Regions from separate parts of the Mesorhizobium sp. G2-6-1 genome, predicted to be linked through region 2. Evidence: riboswitches for the same ligand, from Rfam matches in the RefSeq annotation. Region 2 holds a riboswitch; each other region holds the start of a gene.

Region 1 (6,199 bases), 1.3 Mb from region 2:
GTCAATCCCATTCCAGCGCCCCCTTCTTCCATTCATAGGCAAAGCCGATGGTCAAAACGCCGAGGAAAACCATCATCGACCAGAAGCCAAGCATGCCTATATCACCAAAGGAAACCGCCCACGGAAACAGAAACGCCACTTCCAGATCGAAAATGATGAACAGGATCGAAACCAGATAAAAGCGGACGTCAAACTTCATGCGTGCGTCATCGAAGGAATTGAACCCGCACTCATATGCCGAAAGTTTTTCCGGATCGGGATTGCGGTATGCAACCAGGAAGGGAGCGACAATAAGCGCCAGCCCCACCACCATCGCGACCCCGATGAAAATAACTATGGGCAGATACGAACTCAACAATGCGTTCATGCTGCGACTTTCCGTTAACGGCCTATCCGCCTGATTCTATAGCAGCAGGACCCGTTACGGAAGCGCGACAGTTCACCGCCGGACCGTTTGACCGGTCTCATGCTGCAATGCGGCGAGGGTTAGCGCAGCCACTCCTGCGACGCAAGTCAAACCTTGTTCAAAACGTGGCGCAGTCTCCTTTATACGATGCAACGGGAGCAGTCTGTGCTCTTTTGTTTTCCTTCGTTTTACACTCCACTTTTTCTCCTGACATAGATTGCCACCTTCCCTGCTAGGATAGGCATAGACAGGCGTTCCCCTGGCTTGGCAACAATCATGAGAAGGCACGAATGAACGACACAATCTCGGTCAACCAAGCCCGCCGCATTACGCTGGCCGCACAAGGCTTCGCAAAATCACGGCCCGCTGGCATCATCAATCGCGGGCATCTGGCAAGAACACTTTCGCGCACCGGTCTCCTGCAAATCGATTCTGTCAGCGCCGTCGTGCGTGCGCATTATATGCCGCTCTATTCTCGCGCCGGCCCCTATCAACTGGCTATGCTCGACAATGCCGCCACCTCGCGAAAGCGCCTTTTGTTCGAATACTGGGCGCATGAGGCTTCCTTGTTGCCCGTCGAATTTTATCCGCTGATGCGTTGGCGCATGCGCCGAGCCGAAAACGGCGAGGAAATGTACCGCGGACTGGCAAAATTCGGGCGGGAGCGTGCCGACTATATAAAGACTATCTATCAGGCGGTGGTTGAACGTGGCCCGATTGCCGCCTCGGACCTTGAAGGCCAGAAGGGAACCGGTGGCTGGTGGGGGTGGAGCGAGGCCAAGCATGCGTTCGAATGGCTGTTTTGGGCTGGTCACATCACCACCGCTTACCGGCGTGGTTTCGAGCGTTTCTACGATTTGCCCGAGCGCGTGCTACCGCCTGCCATACTTGAAATGCCAACGCCCTCTCCAACTGATTCCCATCGTCAATTGCTGCGCATTTCGGCCCGCGCCCATGGCATCGCAACGGCAAACTGCCTGCGTGATTATTTCCGGCTTTCGCCTGCCGACATCAAGGGGCGCATCGAAGAATTGGTTGAGGAAGGCGACCTGATACCTGTTCGCATCAAAGGATGGGAAAAGCAGACGTATATCCACAAGGACGCGCGGTTGCCGCGCAAGATCGAGGCCCGTGCTCTGCTCGCCCCCTTCGATCCGCTGGTTTTTGAGCGCAAGCGCACCGAAAACCTGTTCGGGTTCCGCTATCGCATCGAAATTTATACGCCGGCCGACAAGCGCCAGTACGGATATTATGTGCTGCCCTTTCTGTTGGGTGACAGGATCGTCGCCCGCGTCGACCTCAAGGCCGACCGCCCCGCGTGCATCCTGCGCGTTCACGCAGCCTATGGCGAACCCGGCGCACCAGACAATACGGCGCGGGAACTGTTCGCGGAGCTAAAATCAATGCAGCTCTGGCTTGGCCTCGAGCGAATTGAAATCACGCCAGCGGGCAATCTTGGTGCGTCGCTTGCAGACATTGCAACGTCGTAGCCCCCGTTGACACAGCCACCCTCTCAAGCCTAAATCCGCAACAGACGGTCTCCTCTCCCAACAGAGAGGAGCTAAGAGGGAATGCGGTGCAGGATCGTAAGATCTTTAGTCCGCAGCTGTCCCCGCAACTGTAAGCGACGAGCCAGGCCGAACACCACTGGGGAAGTTCCCGGGAAGGCGGCAACAAGGCGACGACCCGCGAGCCAGGAGACCTGCCGTTTGAACAGAAATTCCGACCGTCTGGCGGGTGCCCCAGACAAGGAGCGTGGTTTTGCGTCAAGATGGCAGTTTTCCGGCCAAAACAGTCAACAATGATCCCGGGGACACGGATGCTCCGGCGCTCGTAACTGTCATCGTCTGTGCATCTTGCCGCGACGAAAGCGGTTGCGACAACCATCCGCGTGCCGGCACCCTGTTGGCAGACGATACGCGCCGCGCCGCAAAAGACGAAAACGTCCGCGTCCATACCGTCGAATGTCTTGGCAATTGCAAGCGCCGCCTCAGCGCGGCACTCCTGCGTGATGGTGCCTGGAGCTACGTATTCGGCGATCTGACTGCAACCAGCGGCGACGATCTTGTCGCCGGAGCCAGGCTTTTCGCAAACTCGACAAACGGTCTCATTCCGTGGCGTGGCCGCCCCGACGCCCTGAAACGCGGCCTTGTCGCGCGCATCCCTCCCCTCGAAATCCTGAAGGATTGACCATGACCGCCACCGCCTCGCGTGTGCCATGCACAGTAGTCACCGGCTTTCTCGGTGCCGGCAAGACAACGCTGATCCGTCATTTGCTGGAACAGGCCAGCGGCAAGCGGCTGGCCCTCATCGTCAATGAGTTCGGCGACATTGGCGTCGATGGCGAAATCCTGCGCGGTTGCGGCATCGACACCTGCCCCGAAGAGAATATCGTCGAACTGGCTAATGGCTGCATCTGCTGCACGGTTGCCGATGATTTCGTACCGGCCCTCGACCAGATTTTGTCTCGCACTCCAAAAGTCGATCATATTCTGATCGAAACCTCCGGGCTGGCACTTCCCAAGCCGCTGGTGCAGGCATTCCAGTGGCCAACGGTCAAAAACCGCATCACGGTAGACGGCGTCATCGCCGTCGTTGATGGCGCAGCCCTTGCCGAAGGGCGGGTCGCTTTTGACATGGACGCGCTTGCCAGCCAGCGCGCCAAGGACGAATCGCTCGACCATGACGATCCGATTGAAGAAGTATTCGAAGATCAGGTGGCCTGCGCCGACCTCGTTATCCTGACAAAGGGCGACTTGATGGATGAAGCGGGCATTGCGCGCGCCAATGCACTCATCGGCGAGCATATTGCACCAGCCGTCAAGATTGTCGCGACTGTACAAGGTAACGTCGATCCGTCAGTCCTGCTCGGCCTTGGCCTGGCTGTTGAAGACGACATTCACAACCGCAAATCCCATCACGACAACGAGGCCGAGCATGAACATGACGACTTCGACACTTTCGTTGTCGACATCGCCGCCATTGCCGATCCCACCGAACTGACAAAACGCGTCACAGCCGCTGCCGAGAAAGAAAACGTGCTGCGCGTGAAAGGCTTCGTCGAAGTCGACGGCAAGCCGATGCGGCTTCTGGTTCAAGCCGTTGGCGCGCGCGTCAACCATTACTACGATCGGGCATGGACACCTGACGAGGACCGCCGCTCCAATCTTGTCGTCATCGGGTTGAAGGGCATCAATCGGCCTTCAATCGAAAAAATCCTGATCGGGTAAGTTTCGGTGAAGAACGGGCGCATCAACGGATGAAGCAGGCCAGACCATGCACATCCTGACCACCACTTCCGCCTCGCTCGATGATCTCATCGAGCCGGTAGATCTGCGCCAATCCCCGGCGGATGTGGTAGCACTGTCCTTTACCGACAGTGATCTGGCTGGCCTTGCCACCGCATGGCGCCAGGATGCGCAAAACCTGCCCACCATGCGGCTTGCAGCTTTGCGCAATCTTCGCCATCCCATGTCCGTCGATCTTTGGATCGACACTGTCGCCCGGCATGCGAAAGTTATTCTCGTGCGTATTCTCGGCGGCTATGAATGGTGGCGCTACGGTTGCGACCAACTCGCTTCAATCGCGCGTGAAAAAGGCATCAAGCTGGCATTGCTGCCCGGCGAGTGCCGCGATGAAGATTTGCGGCTTGTCGAAGCATCGACCCTGCCCCGCGACGAACTCGACCGTTTGCTTGACTATTTCCGCGAAGGCGGCCCGGCCAACATGAAAGCGTTGGTTGGCCGCCTTGCCCGGCTCTCCGGCACGGAAGCCATTGAGACCGAGGTCGTTGAAATCCCCAAAGCCGGTTACTACGAACCGGGAAAAGGCCTCGTCAGCCAACCAGATTTTGACCAGAGCGCACCTGTCGTTCCCATCCTGTTCTACCGGTCTATGATGCTGGCCGCCGATGTTGCGCCAATTGACGCGCTAACCGCTGAATTGAGGCGCGACGGCATCAATGCGGTTCCCATCTTCGTGTCCAGCCTCAAGGAACCCACGTCACTGGCTTTCGTCGAAACCGCCCTTGCAACATTGAACCCTGCCGCCATCATCACGGCCACGGCTTTTGCTTCTGGAGCCGAACCCGGCACCGAAACCTTGTTCGACCGCGCAAATGTACCCGTTTTTCAGGTGATCATTGCAACGACGCGCCGCGACGCGTGGGAGAAAAACCAGCGCGGACTGGTCCCCGCCGACCTCGCCATGCATGTCGTCTTGCCCGAACTCGATGGCCGCATTCTAGCCGGTGCCATCTCGTTCAAGGCCGAGAACGAAGCCGACGCAGCACTTGCCTTCAATGCATTCACCAATCGCACTGAGCCGAACCGTATCACTCAGGTGGCAAAGCGCATTGCCGCCTTCATCCGCTTGCAGCGCACAGCACATGCAGAGCGGCGTATTGTCATCCTGATTCCCGATTACCCAAGTGCGCCCGGACGCACCGGCTATGCTGTCGGCCTCGACGTTCCCTCAAGCGTCATAGCCATGCTGCATGACCTGAAGGAAAGCGGCTATGCAATTGATGGGATTCCGCAATCGCCGCGCACGTTGCTTGACCAGATCGAACATGGCAATGATGGACTGACGCTTGAAGCCTACAATGCGCACGCCAGACATTTGCCATCCCAAGCACGCCTTGCGGTCGAGGCCACATGGGGAACGGCGGAAAACGAACTGGCGCAGTCCGGCGAGGACGAATTCAACTTCCGCGCCGCACGTTTCGGCAATGTCACCATCGCTCTAGCGCCTGATCGTGGGCGCATCGCGGAACGCCGCACCGACTATCATGACCCGACGCGGCCGCCCCGCCATGCGCTCATTGCATTCGGCTTCTGGTTACAAAAATCGCTTGACGTTCATGCGATCATTCATGTCGGTGCGCATGGCACGCTGGAATGGCTACCCGGCAAGACGGTGGCACTCAGCGCCGGGTGTTTTCCGAAATCGTCACCGGCTCGCTGCCGGTGATCTATCCGTTTATCGTTTCCAATCCGGGCGAGGCAGCACAGGCCAAGCGGCGCATAGCCGCCGTCACGCTCGGCCATCTCCCCCGCCCCTGACAGGAGCCGGACTGGACGAACACCAGCAGCGGCTCGAACAACTGGTTGACGAATATGCGCAAGCCGACGGTCTTGACCGCCGCCGCCGCGACCGACTTGCCAAACTGATCGTTGAAACGGCAACCCGAACCGGCCTTGCCACCGAAGCAGGCGTCGCAACCTCGGACGCGCCCGACGAGGCATTGCGCCTTATCGACGCCTGGCTTTGCGATCTCAAGGATTTCACCATCAAGGATGGCTTGCATATCTATGGACGCTGTGGCGAAGCCGAAACGGACGCACTTCGTCTGCAAAGTGCCGCAACGGAAAAGGCGACCCTCCTGACCGCGCTCGATGGCCGCCACATTGCCGCCGGTCCTTCCGGCGCGCCTTCGCGTGGGCGCGCAGATGTCTTGCCGACCGGGCGCAACCTGTTCACCGCGGATCCGCGCACCATGCCCACGCACACCGCCTTCGACCTCGGCAAGGCAGCAAGCGATGAGGTGGTGTTGAGCTATCTCCAGTCGCATGGAGAATGGCCACGCTCGCTGGTGATCGACCTGTGGGGCTCTGCCTCGCTGCGAACTGGAGGCGAAGAGATCGCACAAGGCTTGGCACTTATGGGCTGCCGCCCATTATGGGACGTTGCGACGGGCCGTGTGACCGGCATAGAAGTGTTGCCGCCCGCAACCATCGCTCGTCCGCGCATCGACGTCACATGGCGTATATCGGGCCTGTTTCGCGACATGTT
Region 2 (6,199 bases):
CACGACGAACGCCCACGCAATCGCCCAGCGATCAACCCCTTTGCCAACGCTCTATTTCTTTGATCGAGCGTCGGGTATTAGCGAAAATCGGATTCCACTTTTCATTCCGATGTTCTAGAACCGCGATAAATCAGGCTTCTACCCATGCGCAAACGCCCTGCCCTTACACCGATTGTCGGCTTGCTGCCCGCCACCGTTCCGTTTGTCGGGCCGGAAGCGCAGGAGCGGGCGAGCGGGCGTGCCTTTCGGGCGCGCATGGGTGCCAATGAAAGCAGCTTTGGGCCTTCTCCGCATGTGATCGCCAAAATGGCAGATGCTGGGCGCGACATGTGGATGTATTGCGACCCCGACAATCACGATCTCAAAGCGGCATTGGCGGCGCATCTTGGCGTGGCCACGCAAAATGTCGTGATTGGTGAAGGCATTGACGGCCTGCTTGGCCTGATAGCCCACATGTATGTTGCACCAGGCGACGCCGTCGTGACTTCGCTCGGCGCATATCCCACCTTCAATTTCCACATTGCGGGCGTTGGCGGCAGGCTTGTCGCCGTACCTTATGAGGACGATCGCGAAAGCCTCGATGGCCTGCTGGCGGCTGTGCGCCGGGAAAATGCACCGCTGGTCTATCTGTCCAACCCGGACAATCCGATGGGGAGTTGGTGGGATCACTCGGAATTGGATCTCTTTATCGCAGCCCTGCCCGAAACCACGTTGCTGGTGCTCGACGAGGCTTATGGCGAATTGGGACCGGCCTCGGCGCTGCCCGCACTCGATGTTACGCGACCGAACATCCTGCGGATGCGCACATTCTCAAAAGCGTATGGCCTTGCCGGTATTCGCTGCGGCTATGCCATTGGCGAAGCGCGGTCAATTGCCGATTTCGAGAAAATCCGCAATCATTACGGCGTCAGCCGCATGGCGCAAATCGCCGGCGAAGCCGCCCTTGGCGATCAACCCTATCTGCAAAGCGTCGTTGCGCGTGTCGCAACCGGCCGAAAGCGAATTGCCGAGATCGCCACCGGGAACGGCCTTGTTCCTCTGTCTTCGGCGACCAATTTCGTAACAATCGACTGCGGACGCGATGGTGCATTCGCCCTCAAGCTGCTCCAGGCGCTGCTTGCACGCGACGTTTTCATTCGCAAGCCAATGGCGCCCGGCCTCGACCGCTGCATAAGGGTCAGTGTCGGCCTCGATCACGAACTCGATATTCTTGCCGAAGAACTTCCCGGCGCATTGGCCGCAGTAGCTGGCTGAACTTCGTCACGGCCTGCACGTTTCGATACGAATTGGTTGACCGCTCGAAAGGTCCAGCGATTTCCGTTGTTTGAGAATGCGATCATGCTGAAGGGTTCGATGTCGATGTTCCAGAAAGCTTGCAGCGGCGCCTCCAGCACGTGAAGCATGGCAGCGCGCATCACCGCCGCATGGGTGATTGCAACTGTATGGCCACGCTCACCCAGCAAACCATCCATCAAAGCTGCGACGCGCTGCGAAAGATCGGCAAGTGATTCGCCGCCATGCGGTGCAGCGGAACTATCCGCGCGCCATTGCACAATGGCGTGGGGCTGCGCTTTTTCGACTTCGGCAAGGCTCTTGCCCGCCCAAATGCCGAAATCCTGATCGCGCAGGGAGCCATTGTCGATCCCATCCAGCGACAATGCCTGCGTAGTCTGGCGCGCCCGACGTGTCGGGCTGGTCCATACCCGTTCGATGTGTCGCAAGCGCAAACCCAAGCCGTCCAACGGCGGCGCCGCACGCGAATTCTCCAAAGGTTCATCCAGCGGAAACGAACCATTGCGCGTTGCCGCTGTTGCACCACAGCAAATCATCGACAGGCGTGCGCTCATGAAAAATGCCTCAATGGATTCGAGCGAATTCGGTGGCACATTATAGCAATTTCAGGAAGAGCGACCTCCGATTTTCCGCCCATGATTGCCTGAAAACAAATAGTTGGAACGGCTCATTGATTTCATCAAAAGCTGAAGCGCACCAGGACCACCTCTTTTCAAGGAAATCATTGCGGTGGTGCGGGCATGGTTTGATCGTCAACATCTCACCAATTGAGGTGGCCTTATGTTCCCCAGTGGTCCAGCAAAGATCATGCGGTGTATCATCTGCAATCCGTTGACAGCCTCATAAGTGCCGGATACGGTTGTTTACGTTACGAGATTGGAAGCTGGTGAAATTCCAGCACGGTCGCGCCACTGTGATCGGCAAAATTACATTTTGCCGGAAGTCAGGCCTTCTCTCGTTGCGTACGCTTTCTATTAACGGGACGCAGCATCCCAGGAGACGCACCATGTCCGACACGACCCTCGCACCTGTCATTCACACTGCTCCGATTCCCGTCCGGGAAATTTTGCCATGGGCGATTTTTGGCGGCCTTTTGTTGATGCTTGCCATCTATTTCATTGGTGCGGAAGAAGGCGCGACGACGCTTATCAGTGGTCTGAATACGCATGAATTCGTTCATGATGCCCGCCATCTGCTCGGCTTCCCCTGCCATTAATGCAGTTTCGATTTTGATTGAGCCGGTAATCCGCCCCAATCTTTTATTTTCACGCGATTTTGGATGAGAAACGGGTTTTCGCTTTTCCTGAAATTGCTCGAAAGGCTGTAAGTCATGGTTGGCAATCTTCTCCTTCGCGGGATGCTTGTTGGCATCCTTGCCGGTTTGTTTGCGTTCGGCTTTGCCCGTATTTTCGGCGAACCACAGGTTGAACGCGCCATTGCCTATGAAGAACAGATGGCGGTGGCAGACGGCGCGCAAGCCGAGGCAGAACCCGAAGCAATCAGCAGAAGCACGCAGGCTGGTATCGGTCTGCTGGTAGGCTCGGTCATCTATGGCGCGGCCATCGGCGGCCTTTTCGCGCTCGTTTTCGCCTATGTTCAAGGACGGATCAGCACGCTGGAACCACGCGCCACGGCGGCGTTGCTTGCGCTGGCAGCATTTGTTGCCGTGGTTCTTGCGCCTGCAATAAAATATCCTGCAACACCTCCAGCAGTCGGCAGCGGCGACACGATTGCGGCGCGTACCGAGCTGTTCTTCGTCATGCTGGTGTTTTCCGTGGCTGCGGCTACCGCATCAATTGCCTTGGCGCGCCGCCTTTGGGCACAGCATGGCGCATGGAACGCCGGGTTAATCGGCGCGGCGGCCTTCGTTGGTTCGATCGCGGCGGCGCAATATGCCTTGCCGACGATCAACGAGGTGCCAGATGGCTATTCGGCTGATCTTCTATGGCGTTTTCGTACATCATCACTCGGCATGCATGCCGTCTTGTGGACTGTGATCGGGCTTGGCTTCGGTGTCGTGGCTGAGCGCAGTTTTGCAGGCCGCCGGTCCGTCAGCCGGTCAACGCGCTGACAATGATGCGGCTGCGGCGGGCCAGTTTCCTCGTTTGCACTTTAACACTGTCGTGTTTCGTCTCTGCCTCGGCCTTTGCGCATCGCTCCAGCACGGGCGGAAATGAAAGCGGGCTTGCCATTCCCGGCCTTTCGCACGGTCAAATGGCGGTGATCGCGACTTATAGAGGCGATATACTGGAGTTGGCAGAACGCCAAAACGTCACAGACGAAACCTTCAGACGATTGCTCAATTTTGGCAATATCCAGTTCACCTACTGCCTATGGGGACTGGTCCCGGCCAGCCTGCGCGACGAAAGCAGCCCATTCAATGAGTGCAGCCACGCCTATCTTTCGGCGGTCCATGCGCTTCTGCTTCATATGCGCGGCATGGAAACCAACACGGGGGCGGTCGAAGCGCTGATCTCGCGTATCGATGCCGATATGGTGCGCAAGCGTGCGTCATTCGTGCAATGCCAATTCAGCGGCGAAGCGTTCAATACCGCCGAGATCGTTTCGCCGATGTGGCGCGATGTACCATCCCACCCGCCTAGCCTCATCGCTTTTGGGCTCGTGGCCCTGTCGTTGACAGCCGGCGGCATCGGTTTGACGGGAAAGCGCCCGGCATAGAGCGGCGAAAGCGTCTGCCCCTCCCCAGCCAAGCCAAGTCGGCTTCAGGCCAACAGCCATGCTATTTATAAAACGAACTTGTGCGCGCCGATTTCCATATCTTGAATTAATTGAACGTTTGTTTTATTATTTTGCAATGTGAGGGGAAAATGGCGCGAACAACCGGTTCCGATGGCGAAAAGACTGAAGCGGCCATCCGCAATGCGGCAGTCGAACTGATTGCGCGCCACGGCTATGAAGCCGTCTCGATGCGGCAACTGGCAGCAGAGGTTGGTGTGCAGGCAGCAGCGCTTTATCGCTACTTCCCAACCAAGGAAGATCTTCTGTTCATCTTGATGCGTGAACATATGGATGCACTACTGAAGGCATGGAATGCAACGCGTCCTGCCTCGGCGGAGGCCGGTGCCCGGCTCGTTGCCTATGTCACCAATCACATCGCTTTCCATATTGAGCGGCGTTCCGCTACCCACATATCCAACATGGAATTGCGCAGCCTGTCGCACGAGCGGCTGACACAGATACTCAAGCTGCGCGCGACTTATGAAAAAGAGTTGCGTGCGATCCTGCGTGACGGCGTCGATGCCGGTGCTTTCCTCATCGAGGACACCGGGCTGACCGCCATGGCACTCATCCAGATGATGACCGGCGTCATTGTCTGGTTCCGCCCCGGCGAGCGGCTTACCGTTACCGGGGTAACAGAAACATATCTTTCAATGACAATGCGCCTCGTTGGCGCAACAATGGGCCGGGAGCAAAACCATGTACACGCACGCGCTCAACTTCGGGCTTGATGAAGACACCACAGCGTTGCGCGACCTCGTTCAGCGTTTCGCCACTGAACAGATAGCGCCACTGGCAGGTGACATCGACCGCAGCAATGAATTTCCGCCGCATCTGTGGCGAGAACTCGGGGCGCTTGGCCTTCTCGGCATCACAGCCGATCCCGATTTCGGGGGAACCGGCATGGGTTATCTCGCCCATGTCGTTGCGATGGAGGAAATCAGCCGGGCTTCAGCCTCCGTCGGTCTTTCCTTTGGCGCGCATTCCAATTTGTGCGTCAACCAGATCAACCGTTGGGCGACACCTGCGCAGAAGGAGAAATACCTGCCTGCGCTGTGTTCGGAGAGAAAATCGGCGCACTTGCGATGTCCGAGCCCGGATCCGGTTCCGATGTCGTATCAATGCGTCTGCGCGCCGAGAAGAAAAACGACCGCTTTGTACTCAATGGTACCAAAATGTGGATTACCAACGGCCCGGATGCCGAAACAATGGTCGTTTACGCCAAAACCGATCTCGACCTGAAATCACGCGGCATCACCGCTTTCATCGTTGAAAAGGCGTTCAAGGGCTTTTCGGTAGCGCAGAAACTGGACAAGCTTGGAATGCGCGGTTCCAATACGGGCGAACTGGTATTCGACAATGTCGAGGTGCCATTCGAAAATATACTGCATGAAGAGGACCGCGGCATCGAGGTTTTGATGTCGGGCCTTGATTATGAGCGCACTGTGTTGGCTGGTGGCCCACTTGGCATTATGGCGGCTTGTCTCGATGTAACGGTGCCCTACGTTCATGAGCGCAAACAGTTTGACAGACCGATTGGCGATTTCCAGCTCGTGCAAGGCAAACTCGCGGATATGTATACGACGATGAATGCCTGCCGCGCCTATGTCTATGCGGTGGCTTCGGCCTGCGACCGGGGCGAAACGACCCGCAAGGACGCTGCGGGTTGCATCCTCTTTGCGGCTGAAAAGGCGACGCAGATGGCATTGGACGCCATCCAGTTGCTAGGTGGCAATGGCTATATCAACGACTATCCGACAGGCCGGCTCCTGCGCGACGCCAAGCTTTACGAAATCGGTGCCGGCACCAGTGAAATCAGGCGTTGGCTGATCGGGCGCGAAATCATGGCTGAAGAGATATAATATGGCCGTTTTGCAATCCAAATTGTCCCCGGCAACCGAAACTTTCACGGCAAATGCGGACAAAATGCACGCCCTTGTGGCGGAAATTTCCGAAAATGCGGAAATCGTGCAGCGGGGAGGCTCGGAAGAGGCCCGCCAGCGCCACATTTCGCGCGGTAAATTATTGCCACGCGAGCGGCTGGCGCAACTGCTGGACGTTGGCTCGCCGTTTCTTGAAATCGGCCAGTTCGCTGCGTGGGAGATGTATAACGATGCAATCTCGGCAGCTGGAATGATTGCCGGAATTGGCCGCGTCGAAGGTCATG
Region 3 (6,199 bases), 1.3 Mb from region 2:
CAATGATCTGTCGGACGATGATCTTGCCCGGGCCGCCGATCTGGCCGTGGCAGGCGCGACCAAGAATTCCGGCCAGCGCTGCACTGCGGTCAAACGCATATTGTGCCAGGAAAGCGTTGCTGACCGGTTCGTGCCGCTTGTCGAGGAGCGCGCCCGAAAGATCACTTTTGGAAACCCGTTCGACGCTGCCGTGGATTTGGGTACAGTGGTTCACGCACTAGCGGCTGAAACATTCGAAAATCGCGTTTACGCTGCGGAAAACATGGGCGCGAAGATCCTCTACAAGCCCGAACGGCAGGGCGCGCTGCTGCCACCGATTGTCGTGGATCATGTGCCGCATGAGAGCGAACTCGTGATGGAAGAGACATTTGGTCCCGTCATCCCGGTTATCAGAGTATCGGATGATGATGAAACTGTTCGACGCATCTCGAATTCGACGGCCTTCGGGCTCTCGGCCGGTGTCTGTACAAACGACTATAGCCGGATGCAGGCATATATCACCGGTCTCGATGTAGGCACCGTAAACATCTGGGAAGTGCCCGGCTACCGGATCGAGATGTCCCCGTTCGGCGGCATCAAGGACAGCGGTAACGGTTACAAGGAAGGCATCATCGAAGCGATGAAATCCTACACCAACATCAAGACTTTCTCGCTACCCTGGGGTTGAACGAAGGCCGCATCATGCTGGCGTAAAATCGAACCTCACCTGTCATTGTCTGAGAAACTGCTGCACACTTTTGGGCGACATGCACTAGGCGGCGGATTGTTCCAGATGCGCAATCGAACGCTGTAAAGCATCGAAGCATGCCGGATCAATTGCCGAGCCGACATCGCCAGCCATGATTTCAAGCGCTTTTGAAACCGGCATCGGACCTCGATATGGCCGCTCCGCTGTAAGCGCATCGAAAATATCTGCTGTTGTGACGATCCTGGTGTCGAGATCGATCGCGTCGCCTTGCAGGCCACGCGGATAACCTTTTCCGTCCAGTCTTTCGTGATGTGCGCCCGCAATGATCGAAAGCTCGCGAAATGCATCTATGCGCGAAAGGATGATCTCACCCAATGCGGGATGATGGCGTATGGCGGCCCATTCCGCATCATCCAGCTTGGCCGGCTTGTCGAGGATCTGGTTGGACACACCCATTTTCCCGATGTCATGAAGCAGTGCGGCGCGCTTGAGGCGCCTGCGTCGCTGGTCGTCCAACCCAAGCGCCTCGGCGATCATATCGGTGAACAGCGCGACCCGCTCGCTGTGGCCGTTGGTGAAAGGAGATTTTGCGTCCACTACCTTGGCGAAGGCGGCTGCGATATCGTCGAGATAATCGTCGTCTATCGCCAAACGGTCGTCGGATGGAGAAAGGTCCACCACCGCCAACCCCAGTTCGGGAGAGTCGAGCATGGTCCAGAAGTTCGGCGCTTTTGCCGCGCGCTCGCATGCCTCGACGAGACGTGGATCGAACCAGCTATCGGCGCGTTCGCGCAGCTCGCGAAGCGCACCGGCGCTGCCGCTATTTGCATAAAAGACATCGGCTATCTGGGCAATCAGCGCAATGCGCGCCAGAATGGATATGTCCTCTCCCTTAAGTCCGGCTGGATGGCCGGCACCGTTCCAGTGCTCATCAAGGTCCATTACACCCTGCGCCACCGGCTCGGGAAACCGCATCTGCCGCACTGATTTCTGCGCCTGTCTGGCAACGTGTCTGGAATAGTTCGTTGACGATGGTGCCGCCATTCATCGCGATGTTGAGCAGCGCCCTGAAGCGCTCAGCCAATTTCGCCTTCATCCCGGTTTGTGACAATACGAACCGCAATATCTGCGGCAGGCTGTCATTTACCAGATGAAAATCCTGTTTGAGTGCGATGTCGTCAGCGAGATAAAGACGGCAAATACGTGCAGCGTTGCTGCTGCACCCGACATCTTTCAAAAGAAGCGTGTAGTAGAGGTGCGATAACTGCTCTTCGGGAAGCCCGATCTCGCGGCCAATGTGGAAACCGATCCAGCAGGCGCGGACACAATGGCCGGTCGGATGTCCTTCGCTAATGTCGAGCGCATAACTCAGTGCACTGACGAGTTCGGAAAGCCCGATGCCTTCTTTTGGCGATATCTTGTTCGATATTCGCATATCATTGCCACCCTGACACCGTCGGATGAAGCACGTAACCACTTAATTTTCTGTTTCGGCCTCGAGAACAGGGATGTTCGCTCCCTCTCTGAAGGTTAGCGCAGAATCAATCGACAAAGTGGCAAAAAGGCCCAATTCCTATGAACCAACGGCATTGCGTGGCCGCTTGGTCGCGCCGCTGGCTGACAAAATCATGCTTGACGCAAACGGACTATTTTCGTCCGCGTCCGGAATTGACAGGCAGTACCGGGAATCTGTAGCGTCTTTCTCGGAACTGGTTCTGCCGAAAGGTGGATGAAAAGGGAACACGCGACTGCCGCGCAATCGGCACAAGCCGTGACTGCCCCCGCAACTGTAGCCGTTGAGCCTTCTTCCAAGATGCCACTGACCGCGCTTAGCGCGACCGGGAAGGCGGGAGAAAGCAACGACACGCAAGTCAGGAGACCTGCCAATTCCAGTCACCCATGCTTGGTCACGGGGTGTGATCAGGCGCGGTCGTCCGTCGCGGTGACACGGAAGATGTGTTGCCGCGCGCGGGGACGGCCGAGGGGTAGGTTGCATTTCCAGCTTCCTCTTTTCGCCCAATCAGCTTGCGGTCCATGATGAAACAAGGGCGATGGATTTCGCCCACAAAGCTATTGGGGGCAGATTGTGAAAAGAAATTTCATAGCGGCTGGAGCTTGTGTGCTGGCGATGACCGGCAGCACGATGGCACAGGAAAATGCAGCCGATCAGGACGGGGCAACGAAGCTTCCACGACTTGTTGTGTCTCCCAACCGGACACCTACTGAACAAAGTAAAATTGGGTCGAAGGTTGAGCAGGTCACGCAAGACGAAATAAAACAAAAGTCGCTGCCTTTGGTTTCGGACTATCTGAGGCTATTGCCTGGCGTGGCAACAAGCGCGACCGGAGGTGCTGGAGCGGAGAGCGGGCTTGCCATACGGGGGTTGCCGCGCCGCTACATCAAAACCCTTTATAACGGAATCGATATATCGGACCCTACCGCCACGCAGGTACAGACTTCATATCAATATCTTCTTACCGGGGGGTGGATAACATTGAGGTACTCAAAGGCTCGCAAGGTACACTCTATGGTTCCGATGCGATTGCTGGCGTTGTCAGCATATCGACTTTAGGTGGGCTCGATACTGGTGTTCATCACTCTTTGGAAGCCGAAGGTGGGTCCTTTGGCACCGTGCGCGGGCGCTATGGGCTGAAGGCCGCCAGCGAAGCCTCAAAGCTTGCCTTGAATGTAACGGGATTTCGTACCGATGGTATCTCGTCTGCCGATTCTCGTGCTGGAAATACCGAACGCGACGGATTCGAAGAAGCCATGTTCGATATCAATGGCGAACATCGTTTCAGCGATGCATTTTCGATTTTTGGCTCTGCCATCTATCTGAAGGGGAATGCGGAATATGATGATGACTTTCCATCGGTTCAGGACAATCCCTACAACCACAATCTAACCAAGCAACTTGCGGGTCGATTTGGGTTCAATCTGGACCTGATGGACGGCAGGTTGAAAAATACAGTATCCGTGCAAGGGTTTCAGGTGAATCGCGGCATTCGCTCGGTTTCGATGTTCGGTCCGTTTGACGCTGACTATCATGGCACGCGCACCAAGGTAGATTATCAAGGTTCATTCGAGGCCACAGATCGTGTTCTTCTTCAGTACGGCGTCGATCACGAACGGCAGAAGGCGCAAGTTACAGACAATTATGGCGCGAACAGCGATGATCATTTTTCGCTAACCGGAATCTGGGCGCAGGCAATCGTCGAACCAGTGGACGATCTCGTGCTTTCTGCAAGTGTGCGTCATGATGAACATTCGGAGTTCGGTGGTTATACAACGTATCGTGGATCCGCATCCTATCTGCTCGATGCAACAGGCACCCGGTTCCATTCCTCATTGGGAACCGGCTTTCGCGCCCCCAGTCTCTATGAGCTTTATGGGCCTTTTGTCGGAAATACCGGACTCCAACCTGAAACCAGCGTCAGTTTCGACGTTGGTGCTGAACAATCGTTTCTCGATGGTCGGCTTACAGCGGACTTCACTTATTTCCTGCTAAATGTTGACGACCTGATCGAGTTTCCCGGAGGTAGCTACAATCAAGTTCCAGGCACTTCCCATTCACGCGGAATAGAAGCGTCGCTTTCTTATGCTGTGACTGATTGGCTCGATGTCAGCAGCTCATATACGCTGACCGACTCCACAGATAAGGACAACAAACGCATTGCCCGGGTTCCACGTAATGCTTTTGTGCTTTCAGCAGTCGCCCGGCCTGCCGAAAAATGGACAGTATCAGGTGATGTAAAAATTGTTTCGGATGTGGTTGATGTGGTGAAGAAGGTAGAGGTCCCGTTGGATAACTATGTTCTCGTCAACGCGAAGGTCGCGTACCAGCTAACAGATTCGACGCAGGTCTACCTCAGAGGCGAGAATTTGTTGAACGAGCGGTATCAAACCGCTTCAGGCTTCGGTACCCCGGGTGTCTCTGTCTTTGCCGGTGTAAGGGCTCAGTTCTAGTGCTGGGTTGGCCACATATAATGGTTATGTGGAAACCGGACAGGAAGCACTATTGCGTTTGTGGGTGTCTCTACTGGAGTATTGTGGCATTGGCGTTGTCGGCCATGCCACTCATGCTAATGGTTCCATCTCACGTGGTTGCGGCGGAGATACCCAAGCGCGTGGTGTCGATGAATGTGTGTACCGATCAGATGGCGATGCTGATCGCGGGTGACGATCAACTCTATTCGGTATCGGACCTCGCTTTCGACCCGAAAGTTGCGGTGATGGCTTCGAAAGCAAACCGTTATGTGCTCAACCACGGTCTTGCCGAGGAAGTCTTCCTGATGCAGCCGGATCTGGTATTGGCAGGCACCTATACGACGCCGGCAGCGGTCTCCCTGTTGCGCCGGCTTGGCATTCGGGTCGAACAGTTTGCGCCGCAAAATTCCTTCGATGACATTCGTTCAGGAATGATGCGCATGGGTGAAGTGCTTGGGCGCCAACAGCGGGCCGGCGAACTGGTTGGCGAGTTCGACCGGGAACTCAAGCGCCTCAAGACTGGCACGCGCCAACATCTCACTGTCGCGGCATGGGAACCCAATAGCTATACGTCAGGCTCCGGAACCCTTGTCGATGCGATTATCGAAGCGTCCGGTCTCACCAATCTTGCCGCGCGCCTGGGCTTCTCCGGTATGGCGAAATTGCCGCTGGAACTGCTCATTATCTCGCAGCCGGACCTGATAGCTGGAGAAAACCCGAACTATGGGGTGCCATCGGTGGCGCAGGATAATCTCGTTCACCCAGCCTATCGCGTGTTGGCTAAACGCAGCCACACCGTTGCCTTGCATGCCAGATACACGATCTGTGGTGCTCCATTCGTCACCGAGGCATCGCGCCTTTTGCAAGCCGCGGCCCATGAGTTGGAGCAAGGTCAAGAAAAATGAGCGCTGATGTGAAATATCGCGCTCTGCTTTGCTTGCTTGGCCTGGCAACAGCTGCGCTGTTTATTCTGTCGCTGACGGTCGGGCCTGCGGCCATCGGTTTTTCCAACAGCATCGCGGCACTGTTTTCCGACAAGGCCGGGGCCATTGCCCTCATCATGCAGGAAGTTCGCCTGCCACGCGCCTTGCTTGGTTTGATGATCGGGGCAACGCTGGGCCTTTCAGGCGCGGTCTTGCAAGGCTATTTGCGCAACCCTCTGGCCGAACCCGGCCTGATCGGCGTCAGCGCGTCTGCTTCACTGGGAGCCGTCATCGCCATCTACAGCGGTGCTGCGGCGATCTTTCCACTCGCCTTGCCGCTATCGGCGCTGGCAGCCGCCCTTGCTGCTGTCATTGTCGTGCAGGCGCTTGCCGGACTGCACGGCACGTCCCTGACCATCATTCTGGCAGGTGTCGCGGTATCGAGCTTTGCCGGTGCGATGACCTCTCTGGTGCTCAACCTGTCACCGAATCCGTTTGCAGGCCTGGAAATCATGTTCTGGATGCTCGGCTCGCTGACCGACCGTTCCATGACACATTTCTGGCTGGCGGCACCGTTCATGGTCGTCGGTGGTGCAATGCT

Evidence for each region. Region 2 has a riboswitch for cobalamin ahead of AC0L7S_RS01930 (CbtB domain-containing protein). Riboswitches for the same ligand answer to the same signal wherever they lie in the genome.
Region 1: linked by a shared signal. The riboswitch ahead of AC0L7S_RS14720 (DUF1636 family protein) and the one ahead of AC0L7S_RS01930 (CbtB domain-containing protein) in region 2 are both predicted to bind cobalamin.
Region 3: linked by a shared signal. The riboswitch ahead of AC0L7S_RS07950 (TonB-dependent receptor) and the one ahead of AC0L7S_RS01930 (CbtB domain-containing protein) in region 2 are both predicted to bind cobalamin.

What each region holds. Positions count from the first base shown of each region.
Region 1 is NZ_CM147896.1:3,060,089-3,066,287, reverse strand. Features, by position in the region: partial or broken gene AC0L7S_RS14735 (NuoB/complex I 20 kDa subunit family protein) at 1-11, opposite strand, end outside; gene AC0L7S_RS14730 (NADH-quinone oxidoreductase subunit A) at 2-367, opposite strand; gene AC0L7S_RS14725 (winged helix-turn-helix domain-containing protein) at 697-1,896, shown strand; cobalamin riboswitch at 1,925-2,130, shown strand; gene AC0L7S_RS14720 (DUF1636 family protein) at 2,168-2,596, shown strand; gene cobW (cobalamin biosynthesis protein CobW) at 2,599-3,636, shown strand; partial or broken gene cobN (cobaltochelatase subunit CobN) at 3,683-6,199, shown strand, end outside.
Region 2 is NZ_CM147896.1:406,036-412,234, forward strand. Features, by position in the region: gene AC0L7S_RS01920 (pyridoxal phosphate-dependent aminotransferase) at 145-1,254, shown strand; gene AC0L7S_RS01925 (histidine phosphatase family protein) at 1,194-1,847, opposite strand; adenosylcobalamin (AdoCbl) riboswitch at 2,147-2,295, shown strand; gene AC0L7S_RS01930 (CbtB domain-containing protein) at 2,300-2,509, shown strand; gene AC0L7S_RS01935 (CbtA family protein) at 2,624-3,364, shown strand; gene AC0L7S_RS01940 (hypothetical protein) at 3,367-3,972, shown strand; gene AC0L7S_RS01945 (TetR/AcrR family transcriptional regulator) at 4,122-4,763, shown strand; partial or broken gene AC0L7S_RS01950 (isovaleryl-CoA dehydrogenase) at 4,732-5,894, shown strand; gene AC0L7S_RS01955 (carboxyl transferase domain-containing protein) at 5,896-6,199, shown strand, end outside.
Region 3 is NZ_CM147896.1:1,657,519-1,663,717, forward strand. Features, by position in the region: gene phnY (phosphonoacetaldehyde dehydrogenase) at 1-667, shown strand, start outside; partial or broken gene AC0L7S_RS07945 (HD-GYP domain-containing protein) at 752-2,123, opposite strand; cobalamin riboswitch at 2,382-2,590, shown strand; gene AC0L7S_RS07950 (TonB-dependent receptor) at 2,832-3,260, shown strand; gene AC0L7S_RS07955 (TonB-dependent receptor plug domain-containing protein) at 3,290-4,654, shown strand; gene AC0L7S_RS07960 (ABC transporter substrate-binding protein) at 4,759-5,580, shown strand; gene AC0L7S_RS07965 (FecCD family ABC transporter permease) at 5,577-6,199, shown strand, end outside.